2 regions of the Leminorella richardii genome follow, and region 2 is predicted to be linked to the other one. Evidence: predicted binding sites of a transcription regulator. Region 2 holds the regulator's gene; the other holds the start of a gene.

Region 1 (15,010 bases), 880 kb from region 2:
TAGCCCCTTCAGGGTCAGCGTATCTGTCGCCGGATCCCAGAAAACCCGCTCGCCAAGCAGCAGTGCATCAAAGCTTATCGTTACGCCGCCACCGCTGCCGTTAAACTTGGTCAGCTGCTTTAGCGTCCCGCGATCTGCAGGAAAGTGATCCTCCAGCTGATAGCCGTTATCCTGCGTAAACTGGCGGAAGTCTTTTTCTCCCACTGGCGGTAGCTCTTTTGCCAGCGCGTCGATTTCAATCTCTTCTCCCGCCTGAAGCTGCCCGTTGCAGTAAGTATAAACCTGCTGACGGTAGGATTGACGTTCACCCTTATCCAGTTGCCCTTCAGCGCAGTAGTCGTCCACTGCCTGAAGCAGGCCGCGGTTTTGCGCTTTGGTGTCCAGCCCTTCGGCGGCAGAAAGAAAGTCCATGAAGAAGTCAGACACTTTTCTGCCTACCCTTCCCCGTAAAAACGTCAGATAACGCACTGACTCAGGATTAGTTTCCCACTCAGTCAAATCAACTCTGGCGACAATATCAGCCCGATCCAAATCAAGATAGTTAGTGGTAGTAATATCCAACTGCTCATTCACCAGCATGCTGCTACAGCTGCTGAGCACCGCCACCAGCAGGTACTCAACGGCCAGAAAGCGGTACTGACAAAAGACAACGATGCCGCCTTCAGCAAACGGATATTTGGCCAGCTCATCGCGCAGCCTTTGAGTGCTATCGCGGGTAAAGTCTAAAAAGGTCTGCTCACCGCGACGGTTGTTTTTCAACGCTTCCGCAAAAGCGCTTTCCTGATTAAATAGCCCAAACGCTTTGCTTTTACCGGTATAAATACGGTGAAGCTCTTCGACCATGGCTTCCGTTGCCGCGTTAGCTTCAAGGGGTGAGTCCCTTAAAACCATTTCCAGCGTTTGCTCATCGCGTTTAATGAGCTGGTGTAAAATAATATGGTCAATATTCAGGCTCATGGGGATTCCTCTGCGCACGTTTCTCTGCACGTTTCGTGTACGGTAGTCATGCGATATTCAGTCATTCGGTCGTAATGGCCGAGAATGATAGTACGGGTTGCCGTTGGTATCTATTAAAATGTGTCGTTCCGACAGACGCTTCGCACTGCGGTAATTAATGAACTATACCTTTTTTAGCACACTGTCGCAGGCCGAAGAAATGTAAACGCCTTCTCAAGCGTCGCACAATAAGATAAGAGCGGAATATTTTCTGCATAAACTACAGAAAATACTCGGGCAATACGGTAGTATAAGCAGCCTTAATGCATTAAATAAGTAGATAAGCGCAAATCTATGCCACAATCGTCCCGTTATAGCGATGAGCACGTAGAAAAACTGCTGGCCGAGCTGGTTCAGGTTCTTGAAAACAGAAAGACACCTACCGACCTGTCACTCATGGTGTTAGGCAATATGGTGACTAACCTGATTAATACCAGCATTGCTCCCGCCGTTCGTCCGGCGATCGTTCGCTCTTTTGTTGAAGCCCTTCAGGCTTCGATTAAAGAAGATAAAGCCCACTAAGAACCTATCTCAGTAGGCGTACATGGCGCAGTCAGTTTGAGCGCTGCGAGTAAACCGACGCGTACAAGCAGTACGTGAAGATGCTGAGCACTGCCCAGATTCAAACTGGCAAGTAATAGCCTGATGAGACAGCCTTTAAGGCGTTTACAGAACGAAAATAGCGTAAACATGGTGATAACCCGTCAGCCCTATAAAGAGAAAGTCTCCCAGATGATAAGCTGGGGGCACTGGTTTGCTCTCTTTAACATCATACTCAGCCTAGTTCTGAGCAGCCGCTATCTGTTCGTCACAGACTGGCCCTCAACACTGTTTGGCCGAATCTACGCTCTAGTAAGCTGGCTGGGGCACTTTAGCTTTCTGGCGTTTGCCGTTTATTTGCTGATCCTGTTTCCCCTGACGTTTGTCGTGATGTCTCAACGGCTGATGCGGGTGCTGTCTGCGGTGTTGGCGACCGCAGGGCTAACGCTGCTAATCATCGATACTGAAGTCTTTTTTCGCTTCCGACTGCACCTCAACCCAACAGTCTGGAGCCTGCTGATTAACCCGGAAGAAAGTGAACTGGCTCGAGACTGGCAGCTTCTGTTTATCAGCATTCCCGTTATCTTTCTGGTTGAGATGCTGTTTGGCACATGGAGCTGGCAGAAGCTCCGCAGCCTGAACCGGCAACGGTTTGGTCGCCCTCTGGCAGGGGTTTTCATTATGGCCTTTATGTTTACCCATTTGGCCTACATATGGGCCGACGCTAACTTCTATCGCCCTATTACCATGCAGCGCTCTAACCTGCCGCTGTCCTATCCTATGACCGCCAGACGATTTCTTGAAAAGCACGGTCTTCTGGACGCACAGGCCTATCAGGACAAGCTGGCAACGCAGGGCAACCCTGAAGCGGTTGAAGTGGAATATCCCCTTGCCAAACTCAGCTATCTGGATGAAACACCTCGCTATAATCTGCTGATGATTGTCGCTGACGGCATTCGTAACCAGAGCCTACCGCAGGACATGCCAAAGCTCTCTGCACTTGCCGATGAAAATATCCAGTTTACCCAGCACTACAGCAGTGGAAATCGACAGGATACCGGCCTGTTTGGCCTATTCTACGGCATTTCACCGACCTATATTGACGGTGTTTTAGCAGGAAGAAAACCATCAGCGCTGATCTCATCGCTGACGTATCGAAACTACCAGTTTGGCCTATTTTCATCATCAGCCTTTAACGCACCGCTGTACCGTCAGGCCCTGCTGGCGGACTTCTCTCTGCCTCAGCCTATTGGTCAAAGCAACAAAGCCACAACGGCTCAATGGCAGGAATGGTTAGAAAAACGCACTGAAGGCGACGCCTGGTTCTCCTATATTCAATATAACAACGGCGATCTTGCCGCTGCGACAAACGGCGATCTGAACGCCTTTATTCAGCGTTACCAAAGCTCTGCAACCGATATTGATGCGCAAATCGAAGCCGTAATGAATACCCTTTCCCAGCGCGGCCTCCTAGAGAACACCATTGTCGTCATTACCGCGGCTCACGGCGTTGAGTTTAACGAAACCGGCAAGCACTCAGTAGGATTTGGTCAAAACTACAGCCGCTACCAGCTACAGGTTCCTCTCATTGTTCACTGGCCAAACACGCCTGCGCAAAAGATTGCCAAGCTAACAGGGCATGAGGACGTTATGGCAACGCTGATGCAGCGTCTGATGTACGTCAGAAACGCCGCCAGCACCTACACGCAAGGTGAAGACCTGTTCACCCCTCAGCGCCGCCAGCCTTGGGTAACCGCGGGAGATAACAAGCAGCTGGCAGTGATCACGCCGGAACAGACGACGATAATCAGCGACAGCGGACGCTACCGCACCTACGACGCTGACTACCAGCGCCAGGAGCAAAAGCCTAGCCTGACATTGCTGTTACAGGTTTTAACCGAAGTCAGACGATTTATGGCCAACTAGCTCCGCCGAATCCCGCTGTAAAGTAGCACACAGCACCGGTACCATAAGGCGTCGGTGCTGTAAAAAAATCCCCGAAAGTCCTCACGACTGGAAATGCCCTAAAAGCAAACCTGATTAGCCAATCGTAAAAAGCGCTAAAATGGATAATAACTGATTAAAACAAAAGCAAACGAGCCGCTATGCTCTTGCATTCATACAAATAAGCTGTAGTATTAGCCACCTGTTCGGCACGTAGCGCAGCCTGGTAGCGCACCGTCATGGGGTGTCGGGGGTCGGAGGTTCAAATCCTCTCGTGCCGACCAAATTACCCTAGAAAATCAGCCTTTCACGGCTGATTTTTTTCGCTCTAAATTCAGAATAGCCGAGCTATTTTTCTCTTCTTTTCCTTCTCCCTCTTACCTTCAAAGCGTTTGTCATCGATTAACCTATTCTTAGCTTTTATGGGCTAAAAATAGCTAAAAACAATCTCAAAAAATAAAGACAAAAGAAACAATATCAACTTAAACACATTTAAAAAATAAAGAAATAAATGAATTAATAACAGAATGCAACTCTTTAATAATCAGGAAACATAAGAACAAACAAAACTATTTCATGCGTTATTTTATTGAGGGTAGAAATGCGCATAAAACACACCAAGAATAATCAATTGATATTAATGAAATTTTAAAAACCCCATTATCATAAAATTAATTTAAACGATCGATAAAAGACTATAAATAGCTTTTATCTATTGATTGATCAACTATCGATCTGTGAAAACGATTTCAGTAAAAAAAATAAAACAACTAATATAGAATAGAAAGAAAATCAAAAAACACTCTTTTAAAAAAACAAAATACAACTATGCCTTGGAGAACAGGCAAGCTCCATCATGCATTTTTACCCCTCATGCCAAGGAGATAATGGATTAACCATGAGAAATAAACACGCTATAAATACAGGGTCACTGCGGCGTAGCCTTTTATCGATGAGCATTTTGGCTGGCTGCCTAGGCGTTGCTTCTCCCCTTCTCGCTGCCCCAGTCACTGCGCCTCAAACAATTACCGCCAGCGACCCAGAAACCGTATGGAACTCTGATAGCCCTATCACTATCAGCAACAATAACGGCATTCTGGTGGACGGCGGAAAGCTAACGCTTAACAACGTTGCCGTCGATATTAACGGTACTCGAAATGCAGGCTATGGATTGGCTGCATCAAACAGCGGTGAAATGCATATCAACGGCGGTACCTTTGAGCATGTTAACGCGTCAAGCGTCTCTCCTGCTCTGCGAGTGACTACCGGTGGGAAAATGTATGTTGACGGCCTCACGCTAAATTCATCATCAAGATATGGCACTGAAATCACGTTTCTTGCTGAATTAGGTAAAGTGGGTCAAACACCCGGTGGGTATCTGAATGTCAAAAATTCTGAGTTTACAACCAAATCGGGATACATGCTCAACGTAACCTACGGTAGTGAAGCACACTTGGAAGATACCAAGCTTAATGTCTCCTCAGTTGGAAAAACCCAGTTTATTACTTACAGTATTCAGATCTTAGGAACAGGAAATACCTTTACTGGCAATAATCTGGAAATCAAGAGTGATGTGCTAAGCCCGGGAGCAGGATACCTGTTCCTGATTAATGACGGTAACGATTTCCAGCTCACCAACAGTACCGTCACCAGCACTAAGGGACAGGTCCTGTTCAGCGCTAGCGGGGCTCCTGTTCTAGACAATGTTGAACTAAACTACACCAGCAATGCCGCAGATCAGTCCGAAGGTCTGTACGCTATTTGGGCGAGCGGTAATGGCACAGCCTTTAACCTCAAAAACTCGACGCTAAACGTTTACGGTGATAAAACCATCGTTGGCGCACTAGTTAACGGTAATGGCACCTTTATCGCTGATAATTCAGTATTGAATATTAAAGACAACGCCCAAGCGATTCAGCTTAATAACGGCTTTGCAGAACTGAACAACAGCCAAGTCTTTGTTGAAAGAGCTGCCGTCGCCGCAGTTAGAGGTGTCAATGACACCAAACTAACGATGACTAACAGCCAGATCGAAGCCGAAGGCTGGGCAGTCGACATGACTCAGGGCAACATGATCGTTGACGCCTCAGGCTCCTCCACACTGCTTCACGGTAAAGTAGGCGCCATTTTGGCCTCGGCTCGCACTGGCGATTCAACGATGACAGTCAACCTTCTCGATGGCGCAGCCGTAGAGGGTGACGTATTAACTCGCCAAACAGGCAGCTTTGTTTCTACATTACAGATGAACCTGACTAACGGCGCCAACTGGACCGGTAACGGCCTTAATGTGGATGCAGACGGCGCCAGCACTGGTGTAGTTAACGTGTCTGTTGATAATGCATCTTGGTCAATGCCCGGCAGTTCCAATATTGACGCGTTAGTTCTCAACAGTGGTACGGTCTCGCTGTTTAATCCTGCCGTTAGCGCCTTCAGTACCTTCACGCCAAACGTGTTAACCGTCAACGACCTTAGCGGTACAGGTACTTTCGTACTGCGCACTGACATCGTCGGCGACGGCGCAGGCAACAATCAGGGTGACCTGCTGCGCGTGACCGGCACCTCTGCCGGTAGCCACGTTCTGAATGTGCTCAACAACGGCTCTGCGCAAACCAACGGTACCGAGGTGCTGACCGTGGTTGAAACCAGCGACGGCGCTGCTCAGTTTGCCATGGCCAACAAAGTGGAACTCGGCGGCTACCTGTACGATGTGCGCCAGAACGGCAACGACTGGGAGCTGTACGGTGCGCCTAAGCCTGTTACTCCGCCGAATCCGGGCAACCCCGATCCCGGCACGCCTAACCCAGGCCCTGAAATTACCACCACCGCCGACGCGGGCGCCAACTTCCTGAACATTGGTTACCTGATGAACTACGCGGAAAACCAAACCCTGCTTCAGCGCATGGGCGACCTGCGCCAGAACGGCGAGCGTGGTGACATGTGGCTGCGCGGCTTTGCCGGTAAGTTTGACTCCTTCTCCAGCGGCAAGCTCAGCAGCTTTGACATGAGCTACAGCGGTATGCAAATCGGTGCCGACAAGCGCGTTTCTGCGGATATGCCGCTGTTTATCGGTGCTTTCCTGGGTCAAACCCACGCGAGCCCGGACTACCGCTCTGGCGACGGTACGGCGAAGTCCAGCAATGCCGGTATCTACGGTACCTATATGGCTGACAGCGGCTTCTATCTGGATGCGGTGGCCAAGTACTCCCGCGTGAAGAACAGCTTTAACGTCAAGGACAGCCAGAACGCCACCGTCGACGGCAGCGGCAGCTCTAGCGGCCTGAGCTTCTCGCTGGAATCCGGTCAGAAGTTCTCTTTCGGCACCGCCGGTCAGGGATTCTATCTTGAACCACAGGCGCAGTTTACCTATGGTCATCAGGATTCGACTTCCCTCACCGCGTCTAACGGTCTGAAAGTTGACCTAGACAGCTACCGCTCCATGACCGGCCGCGCCTCTGCGCTGTTCGGCTACGAGATGTCCGCTGGTGACAATAAGGTCAATGTTTACCTGAAAACCGGCATGGTTCGAGAGTTTGACGGCGACGTCGACTATCGCCTGAACGGCTCGAAGGAAAAGCACACCTTCAAGGGCAACTGGTGGAACAACGGCGTTGGCGTCAGCGCTCAGTTGAGCAAGCAGCACGTGCTGTACCTCGATCTGGACAGCTCAACCGGCAGCAAGTTTGACCAGCGTCAGGTGAACGGCGGCTACCGCTTCTCGTTCTAATAAAACGCTAAAAAGCCCGCCGCCGCTTCCTCGGCGACGGGCTTTTTTTATGGTGCAGTTAATTACCAGATCTCAGCAGCAATGCCCGTAACCAGCTTCACCTTGTCCCACTGCTGTTGTTCAGTAATAGCATTCCCTCTTCCGTTGAGGCAAAGCCGCACTGCGGGCTTAAACACACCTGATTAAGATCCACAAATTCAGAGGCTTCTTTCAGGCGCGCTTTAATCAGTTCAGGATTTTCCAACTCGCCATTCTTTGTGGTAATCAAACCCAGCACTACACGCTGTTTCCCCGGGCGAATAAAGCGCAGCGGTGAGAAGTCACCGGAACGGTCGTTATCGTACTCAAGGAAAAAGGCATCCACGTTAACGGTGCCAAACAGCACTTCTGCTACAGGCTCATAGCCGCCTTCAGAAATCCATCGAGAACGAAAGTTGCCGCGGCACACGTGTAGCCCTACAGTAAGATCTTCTGGCTTCCCTTCCAGCGCCTTATTCAACACTCGGGCGTAAATTCTGGTCAATTCATCAGGGTCTTCCCCTCTGGCACGAACCTCAGCGCGCTGTTCGTCAGAACACAGGTAGGCCCACACCGTGTCATCCAGCTGCAAGTAGCGACATCCCGCGTCATAAAACGCACGGATCGCATCACGCCACGTGGTTGCCAAATCGTCAAAGTAGTCGTTCAGGTCAGGATAAACCGTCCGGTCTATAGCCGCCGCTCCGCCGCGAAAGTGCAAAACGCTGGGACTGGGAATAGTCATTTTAGGCTGAGCGCTGCCGCTGATACTCTTTAAAAAGCGAAAATCTTCCAGCATAGGGTGGTTGCCGAAGGCCACTTTTCCCGTTATCCGTACGCTTTGCGCCTTCGTTTGGATACCTTTAAACTGAATACCCTGCTCTGCGCTATAGAGTTCTACCCCCTCCAGTTCAGCAAAAAAGTCGAGATGCCACCACGCTCGACGAAATTCACCGTCGGTTACAACGTGTAGCCCACAGGCGCACTGCTGTGCTACTGAGGCTCGGATCGCGTCGTTTTCTACCTGACGCAGCGCCGCGGCGTCTATCACACCGCTGGCAAAACGCTCGCGAGCAGATTTGATAGCATCGGGTCTCAGAAAACTACCGACAATATCGGCGCGAAAGGGGGCTTGCTGTGGCTGCATGGGGTATCTCCTCGGTAGTGCGAATACAGTGCATTTATAATTAGACGTCTAAACATCTGAACGTCTAATTATTGGCACACCGTCAGCCTTCTGGCAAATGAGGAAATTTCACGGAACATGAAAAAAATTCATGATGCCGAATACTGGCATAAATTAGAGACAAAAAAACGGCGGAATTAAGCCGCCGCTTCAAATCTCTACTAATCATCTTAGTCCGGCTTTTTATCACCTTCATCGCGGTGCTGCTCTGAAGCTGCTCCATCAGTAGGCTTCCTGTTATTCCCATTTTTGCGCTTTTCTGATCTCTTTCCGTCAGTACGCTTCTTGCCTTCTCCAGCCTTGCGCTTCTCTGATTTCTTACCGTCAGTGCGCTTCTTATTCTCCCCGTCCTTGCGCTTTTCAGATTGTTTATCGCTATTTGACTTATTGCCATCCTTACGCTGATGATTGCCCTGCTTACCTTCTGGGCGCTTCTTGCCATTTTTATCATCGCGATCTGCAGACTGCTCTGAATGGGCAGGCGTCGATGAATGTTCTTCTCCATCCTGAGCGGCAAATGCACTCATGCTTCCTGCAAGTAACGCAACGCTGAATAGCCCAACAATAGTAGACTTTAACTTCATGATATTCCCTTTCATTTAATGGAGTTGTTTCTTACCCGCTAAAATAGAACAAATCCCTGATATGACAATGAGATTTATACAATCCTGACGTGATTTTCTTTTTTGTGCTGTTTAGAGATCTCACCACATTTACTGGCTTATTCTCACTGGTATTTATCATCGCCGCATCACCTTCTTCTTCCACCCCGTCTTTTGCCCATTGCCATCTTTTTCATCTCAATATACTATATATATATACAGTATTTTTTATCCATCGAGGTCAATCATGCAGGTTGAAATCTCCATACGTAAAGAAGACGTGCTTCCTAACGGAGCCGAGGCGGCGTTAAAAGAAGAATTGGAAAAGCGCCTGTTTTGTCACTTTGCGGACGTCCGCGTCAGAGTTAGGCGCGGCAGCGCTAACGACATCACCGTGCTGGGCGGCATGAAGTCCGATAAGGAGCTGGTCAGCGAGATCCTTCAGCAAACCTGGGAAAGTGCTGACGACTGGTTTGAAGCCTATCAGTAATATATTTCTATAAGCTATATAAATAGAAAAGCCGACGCTCAACGCGTCGGCTTTTTAGCAAGAAAGAACTAAAGCAGCTTATTCTTCGTCAGAAGACTCTACCGCATCAGAACCTTCAATCAGCGCTTCATCGCAGGCGCTTTCATCATCTTCTTCAACATCAGCAACCCGCTGTAGGCCAACAACCCGCTCGTCTTCAGCCGTACGGATAATCGTCACGCCCTGGGCATTACGGCCCACAACGCTGACTTCCGCTACGCGAGTACGAACCAGTGTGCCAGCGTCAGTGATAAGCATGATTTGATCACAGGCGTCTACCTGCACTGCGCCAACGACCTTGCCGTTACGCTCACTCACCTTGATGGAGATAACCCCCTTGGTGCCGCGAGACTTCGCCGGGTAGCTGTCCAGGCTAGTGCGCTTGCCGAAGCCGTTTTCTGTTACCGTCAGAATATCGCCGATACCGTTGGACGTTGCTTCTTCTGCACCCTCATCGTCGTCCTCTTCCGGCAGGTCGTCATTAAGCAGCGCGTCGTCTTCCAACGCCTCATCGCCATGAACCTGCGGCTTGTCGACGCCGTAAGGGACGATAAGAGAAACCACTTTATCGCCTTCAGCCAGACGAATACCGCGCACGCCGGCTGCGGTACGGCCCATTGAGCGAACCGCCGCCTCGGAGAAGCGAACCACTTTACCCATGGCAGAGAACAGCATCACTTCGTTAGCACCGCCGGTTACGTCAACGCCGATCAGCTCGTCACCGTCGTTCAGAGTGATTGCGATGATACCCGCACTGCGCGGACGGCTGAACTCAGTTAACTGAGTTTTCTTCACAGTACCATTAGCGGTTGCCATAAAGACATTGCGCCCCTCTTCATATTCGCGAACCGGCAGAATGGCGGTAATACGCTCATCCTGTTCCAGCGGCAGAATATTGATGATTGGGCGACCGCGAGCACCGCGGCTGGCTTCCGGCAATTGGTACACTTTCAGCCAGTACAGACGACCCCGGCTAGAGAAGCACAGGATTGTATCGTGGGTATTCGCCACCAGCAGGCGCTCAATAAAGTCTTCTTCTTTAATACGAGCCGCTGATTTACCTTTACCACCGCGACGCTGAGCCTCGTAGTCAGACAGCGGCTGATACTTGACGTAGCCCTGATGGGACAGCGTCACAACCACGTTCTCTTGCTCGATCAGGTCTTCGATATTGATATCAGCGGTATTGGCTGTGATCTCAGTACGACGCGGATCGTTGTACTGATCGCGAATGGCCGTCAGCTCTTCACGGATCACTTCCATCAGGCGCTCTGGGCTTTCTAAGATCAGAATCAGCGCAGCGATCTGCACTAGCAGCTCTTTGTATTCGTCCAGCAGCTTTTCATGCTCAAGGCCGGTCAGGCGGTGCAGGCGTAGCTCAAGGATCGCCTGAGCCTGCTGTTCGGTCAGGTAGTACTTACCGTCACGAATGCCGTACTCTGGCTCCAGCCACTCTGGGCGAGCGGCGTCGTCACCGGCGCGCTCCAGCATTGCCGCCACGTTACCAAGCTCCCAAGGACGAGCCAGCAGGCCAACCTTCGCTTCAGCAGCCGTTGCCGCAGCGCGGATAAGCTCAATGATCGGATCGATGTTGGCCAGCGCAATCGCCAGGCCTTCAAGGATATGCGCACGCTCACGGGCTTTACGCAGTTCAAAGATGGTGCGACGAGTGACAACTTCACGACGGTGACGAACAAACGCCTCCAGCATGTCCTTCAGACCCAGCAGCTTAGGCTGACCGTTGTGCAGCGCCACCATGTTGATGCCAAACGTTACCTGCAGCTGAGTTTGTGAATAAAGGTTATTCAGCACCACTTCAGCGACTGCATCACGCTTGACTTCAATCACGATACGCATACCGTCCTTATCGGACTCGTCGCGCAGCGCACTGATGCCTTCGACCTTCTTGTCTTTCACCAGCTCAGCGATTTTCTCAATCAGGCGAGCTTTGTTCACCTGATAGGGAATTTCATGAACGATGATGGTTTCTTTACTGCCCTTCTCGTCAGTTTCGATCTCGGCGCGGGCGCGAAGATAGATTTTGCCGCGGCCGGTGCGATAGGCTTCTTCAATGCCGCGACGGCCGTTAATGATCGCCGCTGTCGGGAAGTCCGGCCCCGGGATGTGTTCCATCAGCCCCTCAAGGGTGATGTGCTCATCATCGATATAGGCCAGGCAGCCGTTAATCACTTCAACCAGGTTGTGAGGCGGAATGTTGGTCGCCATGCCCACGGCGATACCGGAAGAACCGTTTACCAGCAGGTTGGGAACACGAGTCGGCAGCACGGTAGGGATCTGCTCGGTGCCGTCATAGTTCGGCCCGAAGTCTACGGTTTCTTTATCCAGATCCGCCAGCAGGTCGTGCGCCATCTTCGACATGCGGATTTCGGTATAACGCATCGCCGCCGCGGAGTCGCCGTCGATGGAACCGAAGTTACCCTGACCGTCAACCAGCAAATAGCGCAGAGAAAACGGCTGCGCCATGCGAACAATAGTGTCATAGACGGCACTGTCGCCGTGAGGGTGGTATTTACCGATAACGTCGCCTACAACACGAGCCGACTTCTTATAGGGTTTATTCCAATCGTTGCCGAGTACACTCATCGCATACAGTACGCGACGGTGTACGGGCTTAAGTCCATCTCTAACGTCCGGCAGTGCGCGCCCTACAATTACAGACATCGCATAGTCAAGGTACGAGGTTCTTAGCTCGTCCTCGATATTTACCGGCATTATTTCTCTGGCAAGATCGCTCATGAAGCCGCTATCCCTCAAAATTTATTAGCCTCGAAAAGGTGCAAAATTATATCACATCCCGCCGGGGGTTTCTAATATTCCCCACTTTTCCTCAAGGCTGTATCCCGCCGCTGTCAGTAAACGGCGATAGCCGTCATTTTGATTCAACGCCGCTATCAGAGGCAGTGATACAACACAGCCTAACTCCCTTCCGACGAAAATTGTGGGTATACTGTCGCCCCTACAGTTTTATTTATCAGGTACCCAGCCATGAGCGTGACAGAGAACGTCGATCTTAATGAAATAGCCAAGTTTGAAGCGATGGCTTCACGCTGGTGGGATCTTGACGGTGAATTTAAGCCGCTGCATCAAATCAACCCGCTGCGTCTGGACTATATTCAAAACCGCGCTGACGGCCTGTTCGGCAAACGCGTGCTCGACGTCGGCTGCGGCGGCGGCATTCTCTCTGAAAGCATGGCTAAAGAAGGCGCCAAAGTCACTGGCCTCGACATGGGCACAGAGCCGCTGGCGGTTGCACGACTGCACGCTTTGGAAAGCGGCGTAGAGGTTGAATATATCCAACAAACCGTAGAAAGCCTTGCGCAAGAGCGGCCCGGCCAGTACGATGTTGTCACCTGCATGGAAATGCTGGAGCATGTCCCTGACCCAGCGTCAGTGATAAACGCCTGTGCCGCGCTGGTTAAGCCGGGTGGACAAGTGTTCTTTTCAACCATTAACCGCAACAGCAAAGCCTGGCTGATGCTGGTGGTCGGCGCTGAATACGTGATGCGCATGGTGCCCAAGGGCACACACGACGCCAAAAAGTTTATCAGGCCTTCAGAGCTAATCGACTGGGTGAGCCACACGCCGCTAAGAGAAAAGCACATTATTGGCCTTCACTACAATCCGCTGCGCCAGCGCTTTTGGCTTGGTCCGAACGTTGACGTCAACTATATGCTGCACTGCACGCGGGAAGCATAGCGCTATCGGCCGCCAAAAAATGGCGGCCAACGCATTCACCTACAGAGTGAAATAAGAAATCAATCAATTTTTTTACGAAAATTCAGCATTTATTTATCACTTCTCTCTTAAACTAAGAATTCACAGCGATACGGTGACTTAGCGTATTTATCCCAAAGGTTATCCACAGCTTTTCCCTTTTTTGTTCACTTGCAAAAGATGCATAACACCACTATCTTGTAGCTCATTACCGCACGGCCCCCTATATATTGTGTTTTGTTGCCAGTGATGCAGTTCTCTCGCTGAGCAATAAATAGTGGGTGCTCTGAAGAGCACACTTTTTCACGGAAAGGTAGCATTACGTTATGAATCAAAGCTTATTGGTCACTAAACGAGACGGCAGCAAGGAACGCATTAACCTCGACAAGATCCACCGGGTTTTGGACTGGGCAGCAGAGGGACTGAACAACGTCTCCGTTTCTCAGGTTGAACTGAGATCCCATATTCAGTTCTATGACGGCATCCGCACGTCTGATATCCACGAAACCATCATTCGCGCTGCGGCCGATTTGATCTCTCGAGACACGCCTGACTACCAGTACATGGCCGCCCGCCTGGCAATCTTCCACCTGCGTAAAAAGGCTTACGGCCAGTTTGAGCCGCCGGCACTGTACGACCACGTAAAGAGAATGGTCGACATGGGCAGATACGACGCCCTGCTGCTGGAAGACTACAGCCAAGAAGAGTTCGAACAGATGGGCGAGTTTATTGACCACTGGCGCGACATGAACTTTTCCTACGCGGCGGTTAAGCAGCTAGAAGGCAAATATCTGGTGCAAAACCGCGTGACAGGTGAGGTGTATGAAAGCGCTCAGTTCCTGTACATTCTGGTCGCTGCCTGCCTGTTCTCTCACTATCCGCGTGAGACTCGTCTGAGCTACGTGAAGCGCTTTTACGACGCCATCTCGACCTTTAAGATTTCTCTGCCTACGCCGATTATGTCCGGCGTGCGCACACCAACTCGCCAGTTCAGCTCTTGCGTACTGATCGAGTGCGGTGACAGTCTGGATTCCATTAACGCCACCTCCAGCGCCATCGTCAAGTACGTTTCCCAGCGCGCCGGTATCGGCATTAACGCCGGCCGTATTCGCGCGCTCGGCAGCCCGATCCGTAACGGTGAAGCGTTCCACACTGGCTGTATTCCTTTCTACAAGCATTTCCAGAGCGCGGTGAAGTCCTGCTCTCAGGGCGGCGTTCGCGGCGGTGCAGCGACAGTGTTCTATCCGCTGTGGCACCTTGAAGTAGAAAGCCTGCTGGTGCTGAGAAACAACCGCGGCGTGGAAGAAAACCGCGTGCGCCACATGGACTACGGCGTACAGCTCAACAAGCTGATGTATCAGCGCCTGCTGAAAAACGAAAGCATTACCCTGTTCAGCCCGTCCGACGTGCCGGGGCTGTACGACGCGTTCTTTACCGATCAGGACGAATTCGAACGTCTATACGTGAAATATGAAGCGGACGCGTCAATTCGCCAGCGTCAGATAAAAGCCGTCGAGCTGTTCTCGCTGATGATGCAAGAACGCGCCTCTACTGGCCGTATCTACATTCAGAACGTTGACCACTGCAACACCCACAGTCCGTTTGATCCAACCGTAGCGCCCGTACGCCAGTCTAACCTGTGCCTGGAAATCGCTCTGCCGACCAAGCCAATGGAAGACATCAACGACGAAAACGGCGAAATCGCTCTGTGTACCCTCTCCGCCTTTAACCTCGGC
Region 2 (15,010 bases):
CCGTTGCTCCGCTCATTTTCTTAACCGTCGCGCTCGGTATCGGTGCCGCAGGTGACATTAAGCAGGTAGGTAAAGTCGGCCTGTCCGCCATCATCTACTTTGAAATCGTCTCTACCATCGCCATCCTGTTTGGCTTCGGCATGGGTGAACTGTTTAGCGTCGGCAGCGGTACCGTTTTAGCCGAAGGACAGGTCAGCGCACAGGCCAGCAACCTGATTCAGGCCTCGCAAGCGACGCCTAAGTCATTCGGTCAGTTCTTTCTGGAAATCTTTCCCGAAAGCTTTATGGGCGCCTTTTCAGAAAATAACCTGCTGCAGGTTTTAGTTCTGGCGCTGATGTTCGGCTTCGGTATTCTGCTGTTAAAAGAAAAGGAGCGCGTCGTTGTTGAAAAAGCGCTTAACTACGTCGCTCACGCTTTCTTTAAGTTTATCCACGTTATCATGCTGCTGGCGCCGATCGGCACCTTCGGTGCGATTGCCTATGCAGTAGGTAGCAATGGGGTAGACATGCTGATTAAGCTTACCTGGCTAGTCGTTGCCTTCTACATTACGCTGATTCTGTTTGTTGTCATTGTACTAGGCACCGTTTGCCTAATCTTTAAACTCAACCTGTTTGACATCATTCGGTTTATCAAAGACGAGCTCTACATTACCTTTGGTACCGCATCTTCAGAAAGCGTTCTGCCCCGGCTGTTGGAAAAGCTGCCCAAGTACGGCGCTTCGCGTCAGACGGTAGGGCTAGTGCTGCCTACCGGTTACGCCTTTAACCTCGACGGTACCTCAATCTATATGTCGATGGGGGTTATCTTTCTGGCGAACGCCTACGGCATTCCGCTTAGCCTTGACCAGCTGTTCGGTATCCTGCTGATTATGCTACTGACGTCTAAAGGCGCTGCAACCGTTTCTGGCGGTGCGTTCGTGGTGTTTGCTGCTACGATCACGACAACGGGCCTCCTGCCGCTTGAAGGCGTTGCCGTTATGTTCGGCGTGTATCGCTTTATGTCCATGGCGCTGGCCGTGACTAATATTATCGGCAATACCGTCGCAACCATCGCCGTCGCGAAAATTAACCACGAATATCACCCTAGCCGCCGCCAGCCGCTGGATGAGGAAGATTAATCGGGATAGCTGGCAAGAGAGCCAGTAATAAACAAACAGGGCGCCTTTTGGGCGCCCTGTTTGTTTTACTGTTCTTAACCTACCCTACGTATTTAGTCGCCACCCGGGCAGTCAGCTTAGTAATCAGCTCATAGGGAATGATGTGGGTATATTCTGCGATCGTCTCAACCGGCAGCCCCTCTCCCCAAATAACCGCTTCATCACCTACGCGATCCGTTGCGTCTGGCCCCAAATCTACCGTAATCATGTCCATTGAAACCCGACCAACTAGAGGCACGGTGCGCCCGTTAATCAGTACGGGCGTCCCCGTTGGTGCATCCCGTGGGTATCCATCGCCGTAGCCGATAGCAACAACACCGATGCGCGTATCCCGCTCACTCACCCACGTACCGCCGTAGCCAACCGGCTCTCCGGCCTTGTGTTCGCGCACGGCAATCAGGCTAGCCTTCAGGGTCATCGCCGCCTTCAGGCCAAACTGTGATCCTACGCTGTTTAGCAAGGGAGAAACGCCGTAAAGAATAATACCCGGGCGGATCCAGTCGCGATGGGCCTCAGGCCACAGCAAAATCCCACCTGATGCGGAAAGCGACTGAAGCCCCGGTTTACCGCTAACAAAGGCGTCAAACCGGGAAATCTGCTGGCGGGTCGCGTCAACTTCTGGCTCGTCGGCACGGCTAAAGTGTGTCATCAGGTTGACCGGCTGCACCACGTTTTTACAGGCGCTAAGGCGCGTATAAAATTCCTCTGCCTGTTCAGGGCGAAAGCCAAGCCGATGCATGCCGGTATCAATCTTCATCCAAACGCGAACCGGGAACTCAAGATTTACCTCTTCCAGCGCTTCGAGCTGTTCCACGCTGTGTACAACGGTCTCGATATTGTTAACCACCAGCATCGGCAAGTCTTCGGCACAGAAAAAGCCTTCCATCATCAGGATAGGCTTAATCACGCCACCTGAACGCAGCGTCAGCGCTTCTTCAATGCGCGCCACGCCAAAGCAGTCTGATTCAGGTAACGTATGGGCAACCTCTAGCAGGCCGTGGCCATAGGCGTTCGCTTTAATGACGGAAATAGCGCGACACCCCGGCGCCATTTCGTGAATACGCCGAAGATTGTGCCTGAGCGCGTTGCGATCGATGACCGCCGTTGCCGAAATCATGTTGGATCCTTAGTTAATCAATACGAAAAGAGTAGCGCTCCGGGCGCCGCCATAGGATTACCGCTATTATTCGGTTGCCTATGTGAAGCCGATATGAAATGGAAACGAAACCGTCGTGAAGCGGTAAAAAAAGCGTTCGTTGGGGGGCGCTATTCCTGAAAGTGCACTATTCGTCATCAAACTGCATTGGCCCCGCGTAGTTATCAAACCGGGACCACTGCCCCTGGAAGGTCAAGCGGATAGAGCCGATGGGGCCGTTACGCTGCTTGCCGAGAATGATCTGCGCGATGCCCTTCTCTTCGCTGTTCTCGTTGTACACCTCATCGCGGTAGATAAACATGATGACGTCGGCATCCTGCTCGATAGAGCCGGATTCACGCAAGTCCGAGTTAACCGGGCGCTTGTCTGCACGCTGTTCAAGACTACGGTTTAGCTGAGACAGCGCAACCACTGGCACCTGTAGCTCTTTAGCCAACGCCTTCAGCGAGCGGGAAATCTCGGCGATTTCCAGCGTTCGGTTATCTGACATAGCAGGGACCCGCATCAGCTGCAGGTAGTCGATCATAATTAGGCTCAGGCCACCGTGCTCGCGGAAAATACGGCGCGCCCGCGACCGCACTTCCGTTGGCGTCAGGCCGGATGAGTCATCGATGTACATATTGCGCTTTTCGAGCAGAATGCCCATGGTACTGGAAATGCGCGCCCAATCCTCGTCGTCCAGCTGACCGGTACGGATACGAGTCTGATCGACACGGGACAGGGACGCCAGCATACGCATCATAATCTGTTCGCAGGGCATCTCCAGACTGAAAATCAGTACTGGCTTTTCCTGCATCATCGCCGCGTTTTCACACAGGTTCATCGCAAACGTGGTTTTCCCCATTGAGGGACGAGCCGCCACGATAATCAGGTCAGACTTTTGCAGCCCAGCGGTTTTCTTATCCAGATCGTGGAAGCCGGTAGACACCCCAGTCACACCGTCGTGCGGGCGCTGATAGAGCTGCTCAATACGGCTAACTGTCTCCTCAAGGATCTGATCGATGCTCTTGGGGCCTTCATCTTTATTCGAACGGCTTTCAGCGATTTGAAAAACGCGAGATTCGGCCAGATCCAGCAGGTCTTCACTGCTTCGCCCCTGCGGGTCGTAACCGGCGTCAGCGATTTCATTGGCGACAGAGATCATCTCCCGCACGACCGCACGTTCGCGAACGATATCAGCATAAGCGCCGATGTTGGCGGCGCTAGGGGTATTTTTTGACAGCTCAGCCAGATAGGCAAACCCGCCCACCTGATCCAACTCACCCTTTTGTTCAAGAGATTCAGAAAGCGTGATCAGATCGATAGGATTACTCTGCTCCAGCAGCCTCTGCATTTCAGTAAAGATAATGCGGTGCGGGCGGCTGTAGAAATCCCCTGACGTTACGCGTTCGGAGACGTTGTCCCAGCGTTCGTTGTCCAGCATCAGACCGCCAAGAACAGACTGTTCAGCCTCTATGGAGTGGGGCGGCATTTTCACGCCTTCAATCTGACGATCGCGAGATTCAGCCGGTTTGTTGAAGGGTTTATTTCCTGCCATAGTGAAAGCGTCGCTCAAAATACATTACTGAAGAAGGGGAAAAGTATACCCTCTATTGCCTACGATCGACACTGACAAGTGCAGTTTGTCAGCGAGCAGACAAACTGAACGCGCACTGAATCCGGCTCACTCCCTCTGCTCGCTCAATTTCGTGACGCCCACAGGCTACGTTAACGATTCCGAAGAGTATAATATAGGCAACGAACGTTGAGTCATTCCACGAATCACTACGAGACTATCCCACCACTGTACACGGGCCGCTTTATACCCGAAGAGAAATGGGGAGCCTCGCTTCCGTCCTTTGAGAATGAAAGCTACGAGGAGTTCACATGGCAGCGCGTATCCAGTTCAGTCAGCACGGCGGCCCAGATGTTTTGGACGTTGTTGAGTTCACACCCGCCGAGCCGAGCGACAATGAAGTTCAAATAGAAAACCACGCTATCGGCATTAACTATATCGATACCTATATTCGCAGCGGACTCTACCCCGTTCCCAGTCTGCCCAGCGGTTTGGGTACTGAAGCGGCTGGCGTCGTTGTGAAGGTCGGGCGAAACGTTCAACACTTAAAACCCGGCGATCGAGTCGCCTATGCTCAGGCGCCTCTTGGTGCCTACAGCTCTGTGCACAATGCTCCAGCGGATAAAGTCGTAACGCTGCCAAAGTCCATCAGTTACGAGCAGGCAGCGGCTTCCCTTCTAAAAGGGCTCACCGTTTACTACCTGCTGTATATGACCTACCGCGTTAAGCCCGGTGAAATCATTCTGTTTCACGCGGCGGCCGGTGGCGTTGGCCGCATCGCCTGTCAGTGGGCCAAAGCGCTAGGGGTAAAGCTTATCGGCACAGTTGGCAGCGCAGAGAAAGCCGAACAAGCCAAGAAGGACGGAGCCTGGGCCACGATTAACTATCGGGAAGAGAATATTGCCGAGCGCGTTGCAGCCCTGACAAATGGTGAAAAAGTCAACGTTGTCTATGATTCCGTGGGTAAAGACACCTGGATTGCCTCCCTCGACAGCATTCGCCCTCTTGGGCTGATGGTCACTTTCGGTAATTCATCCGGGCCAGTAACCGGTGTCGATCTGGGAATTCTGAACCAAAAAGGCGGCCTGTACGTTACTCGCCCGTCTCTAGGACACTATTTGAAAACACACACCCAGCTACAGCAGGCGGCTAACGAGCTGTTTTCCCTTGTCGCCAGCGGTGCGATTAACGTTGACGTTCCCGCCGAGCAGCGCTTCCCGCTAAGTGAAGCCGTTCGCGCTCATCAGACGCTGGAAAGCCGCAGCACTGTGGGCTCGTCACTGCTGATCCCCTAATGTTCCACGCGCCGAAGATGCCAAATCTCCGGCGCTGCTTTATCATGAATTAACCAAATCATGGGTTAACTAAACTAAGAAGAGAGAGTTCCTATGGGTATGCTTGCCCGCTATATCGCCGTCAGTGAAGACGAGCTCAACCGACTGATTGACTTAGGCGACGAACCGATAGTCGATGAAATTGACGCGCTGGAAGAAAAAAACCCGACGCTGGATCTGGATAAAATGTGGGACGGCCTGCACTTTATCCTGACGGGCGTCTCTGCCAGTGAGCCGTTAGAAGGGGATCCGCTTAGCGATGCCGTTGTCGGCGTTCACGTTATCGATGATGAAACCTTTATTGCCGCAACGGGGCACAACGAGCTGGAAGAGATTATTCGCGCCCTGAGCAGCATTGACAGAGCGCAGCTCAAGAGTGAGTTTTCTCCCAGCCGCCTCAATGAAGAAGACATTTACCCAAATATCTGGCTCTCGGAAGATAGCGAAGCGCTGTTCAGTGAACTGACTCAGTCGCTAGACCAGCTTCTCCATTTTTATCAGCAGTGCCGGAAAGACGGCAGCCACGTTCTGGTAACGATTTACTGATGTTAGTTAGAGGCCGCAGGCACCTTTCGAGCGGCCTTTTTTCTCCTTTCTTAAAGAATCATTTTCTTTCTTGACTTAGAGCGTACTCTAACCCTTAGAGTTATTCATCCCAGAGACGAGAAGGCAATTTCCTATGAAAATCGGCACATTGGCAAAAAAGGTCAGGCTGACGCCACACACATTGCGCTACTACGAGCGCATCGGCCTGCTGCCACCGATTTATCGCGATGCCAGCGGGCAGCGCGACTATGATGACGCGACGCTTCAAAGGCTGGATTTTCTCGGCAAGATGAGAACAACTGGCATGCCTCTGCGCCAAATGCAGCACTATGTGACGCTCGTTGCCGAAGGAGACAACACTCAACATGAGCGCCGAGCGCTTTTGGAAGCGCACCGTGACGTGGTTCGCGCCCGTATTCTTGAGCTGGAAAGCTGCCTCGCCGTACTGGATAAAAAGATCGAGGGCTATTGCTCTTTCCCTATGTCAGACACAGCAGGAGATCCCCAATGAAATACGTACGATTTGGTTCAACTGGCCTTAAGGTATCCCCCATCTGTTTGGGCTGCATGACCTACGGCAGCCCGCAGTGGCGTGAGTGGGTGCTAAACGAGGAACAGACTCGCCCCTTTATTAAAAAGGCGCTGGATCTCGGCATTAATTTTTTCGACACCGCCGATATGTACTCCAAAGGCGCCAGCGAAGAGGTGCTGGGCAATACGCTGCTCAAGATGGTACCTAGGGACGACGTGGTTATCGCCACTAAGGTGTTTAACCCAATGAGCGACAGCCCAAACGATCGCGGCCTGTCGCGCAAGCATATCCTTGCCAGTATCGACAATTCGCTAAAGCGTTTGGGTACTGACTATATCGATCTCTATATTATTCATCGATTCGATCCAGAAACCCCTATCGAAGAGACAATTGACGCATTAGACACCGTGGTTCGCTCGGGAAAAGCGCGCTATATCGGCGCCTCTTCGATGCACTCATGGCAGTTTATGCGCATGTTGGATCTTCAGGAACGCCACGGGATGGCGCGCTTTGTCTCCATGCAAAATCACTATAACCTGATTTACCGTGAAGAAGAGCGGGAAATGCTGCCGCTGTGCCGGGAAATGGGAATCGCCGTTACGCCTTGGTCGCCTCTGGCTCGAGGCGTCCTAACGGGCTCAAGGAAGAATGCCACCGTGCGTGCGGCAACCGATGCTCCGGCACATTCGTGGTACAACCATCAGGAAGAGGAAGACGAGCTGGTCGCTGCCGTTGAACAGGTTGCAAGCGCGCGCGGTATTCCTATGGCACAGGTAGCGATGGCCTGGGTTCACAGCAAGCCGGGCATTACGGCACCGATCGTCGGCGCGTCCAAGCCTCATCACCTTGACGATGCTATCGCTTCACTGTCTATCACTCTGACCGATGAAGAGATTGCTATACTGGAAGCCCCCTATCGCCCCAGAGAGCTGGCCGGGCACGAATAGCGGTCAATAAAAACAAGAAAGGCGACCGCGCGGTCGCCTTTCTTTTATCGATTCGCTGCCGCTACGTGTCTTTCCCGGAAACAAATGCGAGGGCTTGGCGAAGAATCTCAACGTCTGCTCCTGCCTTATGGGCATTTTCACTCAGATGGCGGCGGAACTGCCGCGCACCGGGCACCCCCTGAAACAGCCCCAGCATATGTCGAGTAATGTGCCCAAGGTAAGTCCCCTTAGTCAGCTCGCTTTCAATATAGGGATACATCGCTTCAACCGCCGCTGCGGGAGCAAGCGGTTCAGCACAGTCACCGAACAGCTCCCTGTCAACGCAGGCAAGAATGCCTGGGTTTTGATAGGCCTCTCGCCCCATCATCACGCCGTCAACGTGCTCAAGGTGTCCTTTCGCCTCCTCAAGACTTTTCACACCGCCGTTGATGCAGATCGTTAAGTGTGGGAGCTCCTGCTTAACGCGATAAACTCGATCATAGTCCAAAGGAGGGATCTCTCTGTTCTCTTTCGGACTCAGCCCAGATAGCCAAGCTTTACGCGCGTGCAGCGTAAAACTCTGGCAGCCGCCCCGCTGGGAGACGACTTCAATAAAGCGCTGTAAAAAGGCATAGCTGTCGCTATCGTCAATACCGATTCGGGTTTTCACCGTCACGGGTATAGTCACGGCCTCTTTCATCGCGGCAACGCAGTCTGCCACTAGTTCAGGCTCCGCCATCAGGCAGGCGCCAAAGCGCCCGTTTTGCACGCGATCGGACGGGCATCCTGCGTTCAAATTGATTTCGCTGTAGCCCAAAGCCTCTGCCCGCGCCGCGCACTCTGCTAGCGCCGCGGGATCGCTCCCCCCCAGCTGTAGCGCAACCGGCTGCTCTTCCCGGCTATAGCCCAGATAGTCCCCTTTGCCAAACAGGATTGCACCCGTCGTCACCATTTCGGTATACAGCAGGGTTTGCCGAGTGAGTAAACGATGAAAATATCGGCAGTGGCGATCTGTCCAGTCCAGCATGGGAGCGACGGAGAAGCGGTGAGAAGGAAATTGGGACATCGACGTAAAATTCACTCTTTTGGTTTTATCAAAGTCGCTGCTGTGCTTTATTTTCAGCACAGCAGCGTCATAAAAGGCCGATAATTGTAACACAGCAAGCGAATAAAGCCTCAGCGCCAAGCGCCTTTCTCCCACACGGCTCACGGATGCGTAAAGCTCCCTATCGGCGTTCTTGCTCTAGCGTGGTAGTATTGGCTTTCTGTTTATCAGGAGAGAAGTAAGATGGTCTCAGTTAACATCACCTCAATGTTAGCCAAAGCGCAAAAGCTGTGTGAACAGCGAGCCGTTCGCCTGACGCCACAGCGTCAGCTGGTTTTGCAGCTAATGGCCGAGCAGCCAAATGCCATCAGCGCTTACGATCTGCTAGACCTGCTGCGGGAATCAGAACCACAGGCGAAGCCGCCTACGGTTTATCGCGCTCTCGATTTTCTTCTTGAACAGGGCTTTATTCACAAGATTGAGTCCACCAACAGCTACGTCGTTTGTCACCACGTTGGTGAACCGCTGCATACCTCCGCCCTGTTTATCTGCGACAGCTGTGGACTGGTGGCTGAGCACCACGCTAAAGGTATAGACAAACTGCTTAAGTCGCTGGCGGATGAAAGCAGCTTCACCATTCAGCACAGCGTGCTTGAAACGCACGGTACCTGTGGCCAGTGCAATAAGCAAAGCGCATAGCTCCGTTAGCTCCCATAGGGCTCTCGCTTACCCCCTCTCGACAACTGAACCCAAACTCCGCACGTAAAAAAAGCGCCCGAAGGCGCTTTTAGCGTTAACGCGCTGACCGAAGCAGCATCAGTGTACTCGATCGGTCAGCTTGATATTTCTTACATCCAATCACCGTTACGGATAACGCCAACGGCTAAGCCTTCGATCGTCAGGCTCTGCTCGCTTAGGTCAACTACAATCGGAGAGAACTCTTCATTTTCCGGCAGCAGCTGAACGACGTTGCCCTGCTTTTTGAGACGCTTGACGGTGACTTCATCGTCGATGCGCGCAACCACAACCTGCCCGTTGCGGACATCCTGCGTCTTGTGAACGGCTAAAAGATCGCCATCGACGATCCCGATGTCTTTCATGGACATACCGCTAACCCGTAGCAAAAAGTCAGCGTGTGGGCGAAACAGCGCCGGATCGACGCGGTAGTGGCTTTCAATATGCTCCTGTGCCAGCAGAGGTTCCCCTGCGGCAACTCGCCCAATCAGCGGCAGGCCCGTCTCTTCCTCCGCCTCTTCCATCAACAGCCGAATCCCTCGGGAAGCACCAGTAACGATTTCAATAACGCCCTTTCTCGCCATTGCTTTCAGGTGCTCTTCTGCAGCATTAGGGGACTTAAAGCCGAGCGTTCTGGCAATTTCCGCTCTGGTTGGCGGCATACCGGACTGACCAATATGCTCGCGAATCATGTCATAGATCTGTTGCTGCCTAGCGGTTAATGCTTTCATCTCTCGATTCCTTCAGCCTGTTTTTTTATACAGTAATGCTGTGAGTATATACAGGTATCAGACATATGGGAACCACTAAACAACATAATTACGAGGCGTATCTAAAAATGCATCCTAAAGAGTCCTCAGAAAAGGAACGATGATTCATTTGAACTATATTTACCATCCCCATCGGAAATAGCACATAAAATAACGTAATGGTACTTTTTCCTATTGTTATAACGAATGATTAACGTTTCGATCGTGCATCAAAAGACTTAATTAATAAAAAGTATGTATATAAAGCAAGACGTCATTTGCCAAAGCAATAAGGAATATTTCATAAAATTTAAAAATAGCAAACTGACGCACTGCCTAAAGCCAAATAAAGGGGAATTTCATCTTGTATTTTTTCAGAATCAAACTCTATTCACAAAGAAATAGTTTACTTTATAAATTAATTGACAACCAGCTGATGGTGCTGGAAAATGGCGCCACATCGCTACGTGCTGTAACGATGCATTATAAACGAAATATTGCATTTTCAATTCAGGGGGAGAAAGCCTTATCCCTTTCTCCTCTCTTTTTTATTTGAAAAAAGCGAATACGATAGAATTAAAAGCATTAAGACTGTTTAATGCAAAAAAATGATCTGGGGAACCTCTCGTTTTAAGTAAATTATTTAACTCACGTCGTCTTTACTTTTTATTTATAAATAAACGATAACAGAATAAAAACTACGGATACTCATCAGGGAAATAGCTATCAACGAATATATCCGCTACGGCGCATTTATTACGGGAAAAAAGCACTGTGACGGTATTCACGTGATAAATGCCAAAACGCGAGAGTCTCAGTGCACCGTCTGCCATCGTCACTTTATCCTTCCAGCACCGGGGCTGCACATAAAAAAGCAGCTAGATGCGGGCTGTGAACACTGCGACTGGAGCAGGCTTCACTCCCGCATCATTATCGGCTTTCATTACCTCGAAGACGAACTGGCCTTTGAATATGAAAGCTGGGGCGATACACAGATACACTATCTGGCCGACAGCAGCCATCCTCTCTATCGCTGGCTGATGGAGCAGGTTGAACAGAAGCGCCGCATGATCCACACTGCGTACACTTCGGCTCGTAGCCCTCGCAACTAAACTCGTCTGATCGCCTGACAGACAGTCAGGCAGCTCCCCAGAAGTGCTGATACAGTATGCTGCCCCAGATAAACAGCGCAATCAGAGCCGCTATCAGTACCGCAGCAGATCCCATATCCTTAGCTCTACCAGAAAGCTCATGGCGCTCGCTGCCGATGCGATCGACAACGGCCTCTATCGCACTGTTTAGCAGTTCAAAGACCACCATGAGTGCGACCGAGCCTATTAGCAAAATTCGTTCAACGAGGGAGACATCGAGCCAGCACGCGACTGCTGCTGCGACAATAAACAGAATGCTTTCCTGGCGAAACGCCGCTTCGTGCCGCCAAGCGGCGCATAATCCCTTCCACGAGTACCCTGCGGCCTTTACGATACGCGTCAATCCTGTTGCCTGATTCATTTATTCACCGTTGATTGGCAGATTCTTTCCAAATTTTAGCAATTATCAGTAACCACATCATCACAGATTGCGTACAGTTCTGGTATTCTTGCGTTTCATTATCCAGTAAGAGGCACACGTTATCTATGTCCGGTTGGCGAAATCTTTACTATAAACTGTTGAATATTCCTATAAAAACGTTGGTTCGTAGCAAATGTATTCCTACCGATCCGGTGGCCGATTTAGGTCTGGATACCACTCGCCCAATTCTGTACGTTCTGCCCTATAACTCAAAGGCAGACCTGCTAACGCTGCGCGCCCAGTGTCTGGCACAAGAATTACCCGATCCTCTTGAGCCGTTTGAGATAGATGGTCAGCTGCTTCCACGCTATGTATTCATTCACGATGGCCCGCGCGTTTTTAGCTACTATGCGCCAAAAGAAGAGTCAGTGAAGCTGTTTCACGACTACCTCGATCTGCACCGCAATCACCCCACTCTGGATATTCAGATGGTGCCGGTTTCTGTGATGTTTGGTCGCTCTCCCGGCCGTGAAGGCCATGAGTCTCACGACGGGCCTCGCCTTCGCCTGTTTAACGGTATTCAAAAGTTCTTCGTCATCCTTTGGCTTGGCCGCGATAGCTTTGTCCGCTTCTCGCGCATCGTTTCGCTCCGCCACATGGCTGACGAACACGGTACTGATAAGACGATTGCCCAGAAGCTGGCTCGCGTAGCGCGCATGCACTTCTCCCGTCTGCGGCTTGCCGCCACCGGCCCTAAGCTTCCCGTTCGCCAGGATCTATTTAATAAGCTTTTAACCTCTAAGGCCATTGAGAAAGCCGTAGAGGAAGAAGCGGCATCCAAGAAGATCCCTATTGCTAAGGCGCAGCAAAACGCCGTAGACATGATGGAAGAAATCGCCGCTAACTTTACCTATGAAACCCTACGCGTTACTGACAGGGTGCTAAGTTGGACCTGGAACCGCCTCTACCAGGGGATTAAGGTTCACAACGCAGAACGCGTTCGCAGGCTGGCGCAGGACGGCCACGGCATTGTCTATGCACCGAGCCATCGTAGCCATATGGACTACCTGCTGCTTTCCTACGTGCTCTATCATCAAGGGCTGGTTCCGCCGCACATCGCCGCAGGCATCAACCTGAACTTCTGGCCAGCCGGGCCAATTTTCCGCCGCCTGGGCGCCTTCTTTATTCGTCGGACGTTCAAAGGCAATAAGCTCTACTCCACCGTTTTCCGTGAATACCTCGGCGAGCTATTTAGCCGCGGCTATTCTGTAGAGTACTTCGTTGAAGGCGGGCGCTCGCGCACCGGCCGTCTGTTGGAGCCTAAAACGGGTACGCTGTCGATGACCATTCAGGCCATGCTGCGCGGAGGCACTCGCCCTATTACCGTTGTTCCTGTCTATATCGGCTATGAACACGTTATGGAAGTAGGTACTTACGCCAAAGAGCTACGCGGGGCGACGAAGGAAAAAGAGAGCCTCTGGCAGGTCGTTCGCACAATGCGCAAGCTGCGGAATCTGGGCATGGGATACGTTAACTTTGGTGAACCAATTCCCCTGATGACCTATCTCAATCAGAACGTTCCTGACTGGCGAGAGTACATTGACCCAATCGAAACGCCTCGCCCAAGCTGGCTGACTCCAACGGTTAACCAAATTGCTGACCGGCTGATGACCAACATTAACAATGCCGCTGCCGCCAATGCCATGAACCTGTGCTGTACGGCACTGCTTGCCTCTCGCCAGCGCGCCTTAACGCGTGAACAGCTGCTTGAACAGCTTGACTGCTACGTTCAGCTTCTGCGCAACGTACCTTACGCACAGGACGCCACTGTCTCCAGCGATACGCCGGAGCAAATGCTGGCTCACGCGCTTAAGATGAGCAAGTTTGACGTTGAGAAGGACGGTGCAGGAGAAATTATTATTCTGCCTCGCGAGCAGGCTGTCCTGATGACTTACTACCGCAACAACATTCACCACATGCTGGTGTTGCCATCGCTGCTTGCCAGTATCGTTATGCACCATGACGGCGTGTCCCGAAAAGACGTTGCTAACAAAATTTCTCTCATTTATCCCCTGCTGCGCGCAGAACTCTTTATGCACTATGAAGAGAGCGAGCTCCCGCAGGTTATCGAAACGCTCATTAATGAACTACTGCGTCAGAGCCTCATCAAACAGCGCGAAGACGGCCAGTTGGTGCTAAATCCGGCCAAAATCAGGCCTCTGCAGCTGTTGGCTGCCGGAGTAAGAGAAACCCTCCAACGCTACACAATTACGCTATCCCTACTGCGTAATAACCCGAGCATCAGCCGCGGCGTGCTGGAAAAAGAAAGTCGCCAGCTTGCCCAGCGTCTGTCCGTGCTTCACGGCATCAACGCGCCGGAGTTTTTCGACAAGGCGGTATTCTCTACTCTGGTTGCAACGCTGCGCAGCGCTGGCTATATCAATGACCACGGCGACGCTATTCCAGAGAACATCCAGTCAATGTACGACATGCTGACTCACCTGATGACGCCTGAGGTTACGCTGACCATAGAGAGCGTTAGTCAGTCTCTGGGGGAATCGTCTCAAGAAGCAGAAGCCTCATAAGCTTCTGGCAGAAAAGCAAACGGGCCACTGCGGCCCGTTTTGTTTTATATTCAGATAGCTGATGTTTACTTCATAACGTTTACTTCATAACAATGTCCATAAAGACACCCAGAAAAACCACCAGCCCAACATAGTTATTATTCATAAAGGCCTGGAAGCATTTATCCCTTTCGCGTTCTGCGATCAGCTGCTGCTGATAGACAAACATCGCTCCCGCCAACAGCAGCGACCAGTAAAAAGGCCCACCAAGATGGTTAAGGTAGCCAACCGCACACAGAGACAGCAGCGCCACAAACTGTAGCAGGCCAATAATCAGCTTGTCGTATCGGCCAAACAGAATAGCCGTCGACTTAACGCCAATTTTAATGTCGTCATTACGATCCACCATGGCGTACTGGGTATCGTAGGCGACAGTCCAGCAGATATTGGCAAACAGCAGTAGCCAGCAGCTCATCGGTAGAGCATTGCTAACTGCCGCATAGGCCATAGGAATCGACCAGCCAAACGCTACCCCCAAAATTACCTGAGGAAAGTGGGTAAAGCGCTTCATGAAAGGGTACATCCAAGCCAGCAGCAGCGCGGCAAAAGAGAGCCCAATGGTTAGATGATTTAGCATCAGCACCAGCAGAAAAGAGAGCGTCACCAGCGCTAAAAACAGCACTTTACTCTCTTTCTCCGTAACCGCGCCGCTCGGCATAGGGCGAGACTGTGTGCGTTCAACGTGCCCGTCAAAGTGACGATCGGCAAAGTCGTTTATCACGCAGCCCGCAGCCCGCATTAAAAAAACGCCAACAACAAAAATCAGTAAAATCGACACGTTCGGCATTTCACTGCCCGCCAGCCATAGCGCCCAGAGCGTTGGCCAAAGCAGCAGCAGAGCGCCGATAGGCTTATTGATACGCATCAAACGGCAGTATGCCAGCCATTTGGTTTGAGTCACCTTCTCCCCCAGTCAGTACAGCGGTGCCGCTGGCAAAAAAATTTCCGTCAGCAGCAAAGGGCTTCCCGACAGACGAAAGCGAGAACGCCTGCCCCATAGCCCATCATCTAACGACACGTGAATATAGTCCCGCTCAGGCTCCGCGTGGCCAAACAGATAGCGCCCTAGCGGTATTTTTCCTAAAGAGGCGACCTCAGCCAGCGGCCCGTCGAGCGTTTTCGCGGGCACTACCGTGCGA

What was found. The regulator LexA, encoded in region 2, represses DNA repair genes until DNA is damaged. The targets are predictions, from matches to a motif close to TNCTGTATGTACATACAGNA.
Region 1: DQM29_RS06300 (DinI-like family protein) is a predicted target of LexA. The motif match lies at 9,215-9,234, and genes of this name have one in related genera.

What each region holds. Positions count from the first base shown of each region.
Region 1 covers NZ_LS483470.1:1,324,588-1,339,597, reverse strand. The annotation lists gene yejK (nucleoid-associated protein YejK) at 1-957, opposite strand, end outside; gene DQM29_RS06330 (YejL family protein) at 1,291-1,518, shown strand; gene yejM (LPS biosynthesis-modulating metalloenzyme YejM) at 1,687-3,462, shown strand; tRNA gene DQM29_RS06320 (tRNA-Pro) at 3,688-3,764, shown strand; gene DQM29_RS06315 (autotransporter outer membrane beta-barrel domain-containing protein) at 4,379-7,204, shown strand; partial or broken gene DQM29_RS06310 (cobalamin-independent methionine synthase II family protein) at 7,267-8,369, opposite strand; gene DQM29_RS06305 (hypothetical protein) at 8,579-8,992, opposite strand; gene DQM29_RS06300 (DinI-like family protein) at 9,258-9,500, shown strand; gene gyrA (DNA topoisomerase (ATP-hydrolyzing) subunit A) at 9,579-12,296, opposite strand; gene ubiG (bifunctional 2-polyprenyl-6-hydroxyphenol methylase/3-demethylubiquinol 3-O-methyltransferase UbiG) at 12,546-13,256, shown strand; gene nrdA (class 1a ribonucleoside-diphosphate reductase subunit alpha) at 13,601-15,010, shown strand, end outside.
Region 2 covers NZ_LS483470.1:443,797-458,806, reverse strand. The annotation lists gene DQM29_RS02230 (cation:dicarboxylate symporter family transporter) at 1-1,118, shown strand, start outside; gene alr (alanine racemase) at 1,198-2,274, opposite strand; gene dnaB (replicative DNA helicase) at 2,441-3,850, opposite strand; gene DQM29_RS02215 (quinone oxidoreductase) at 4,180-5,163, shown strand; gene DQM29_RS02210 (YfbM family protein) at 5,257-5,748, shown strand; gene DQM29_RS02205 (MerR family transcriptional regulator) at 5,882-6,259, shown strand; gene DQM29_RS02200 (aldo/keto reductase) at 6,256-7,227, shown strand; gene dusA (tRNA dihydrouridine(20/20a) synthase DusA) at 7,289-8,272, opposite strand; gene zur (zinc uptake transcriptional repressor Zur) at 8,495-8,950, shown strand; gene lexA (transcriptional repressor LexA) at 9,100-9,717, opposite strand; gene DQM29_RS02180 (hypothetical protein) at 10,524-10,847, shown strand; gene DQM29_RS02175 (diacylglycerol kinase) at 10,873-11,247, opposite strand; gene plsB (glycerol-3-phosphate 1-O-acyltransferase PlsB) at 11,373-13,832, shown strand; gene ubiA (4-hydroxybenzoate octaprenyltransferase) at 13,912-14,736, opposite strand; gene ubiC (chorismate lyase) at 14,785-15,010, opposite strand, start outside.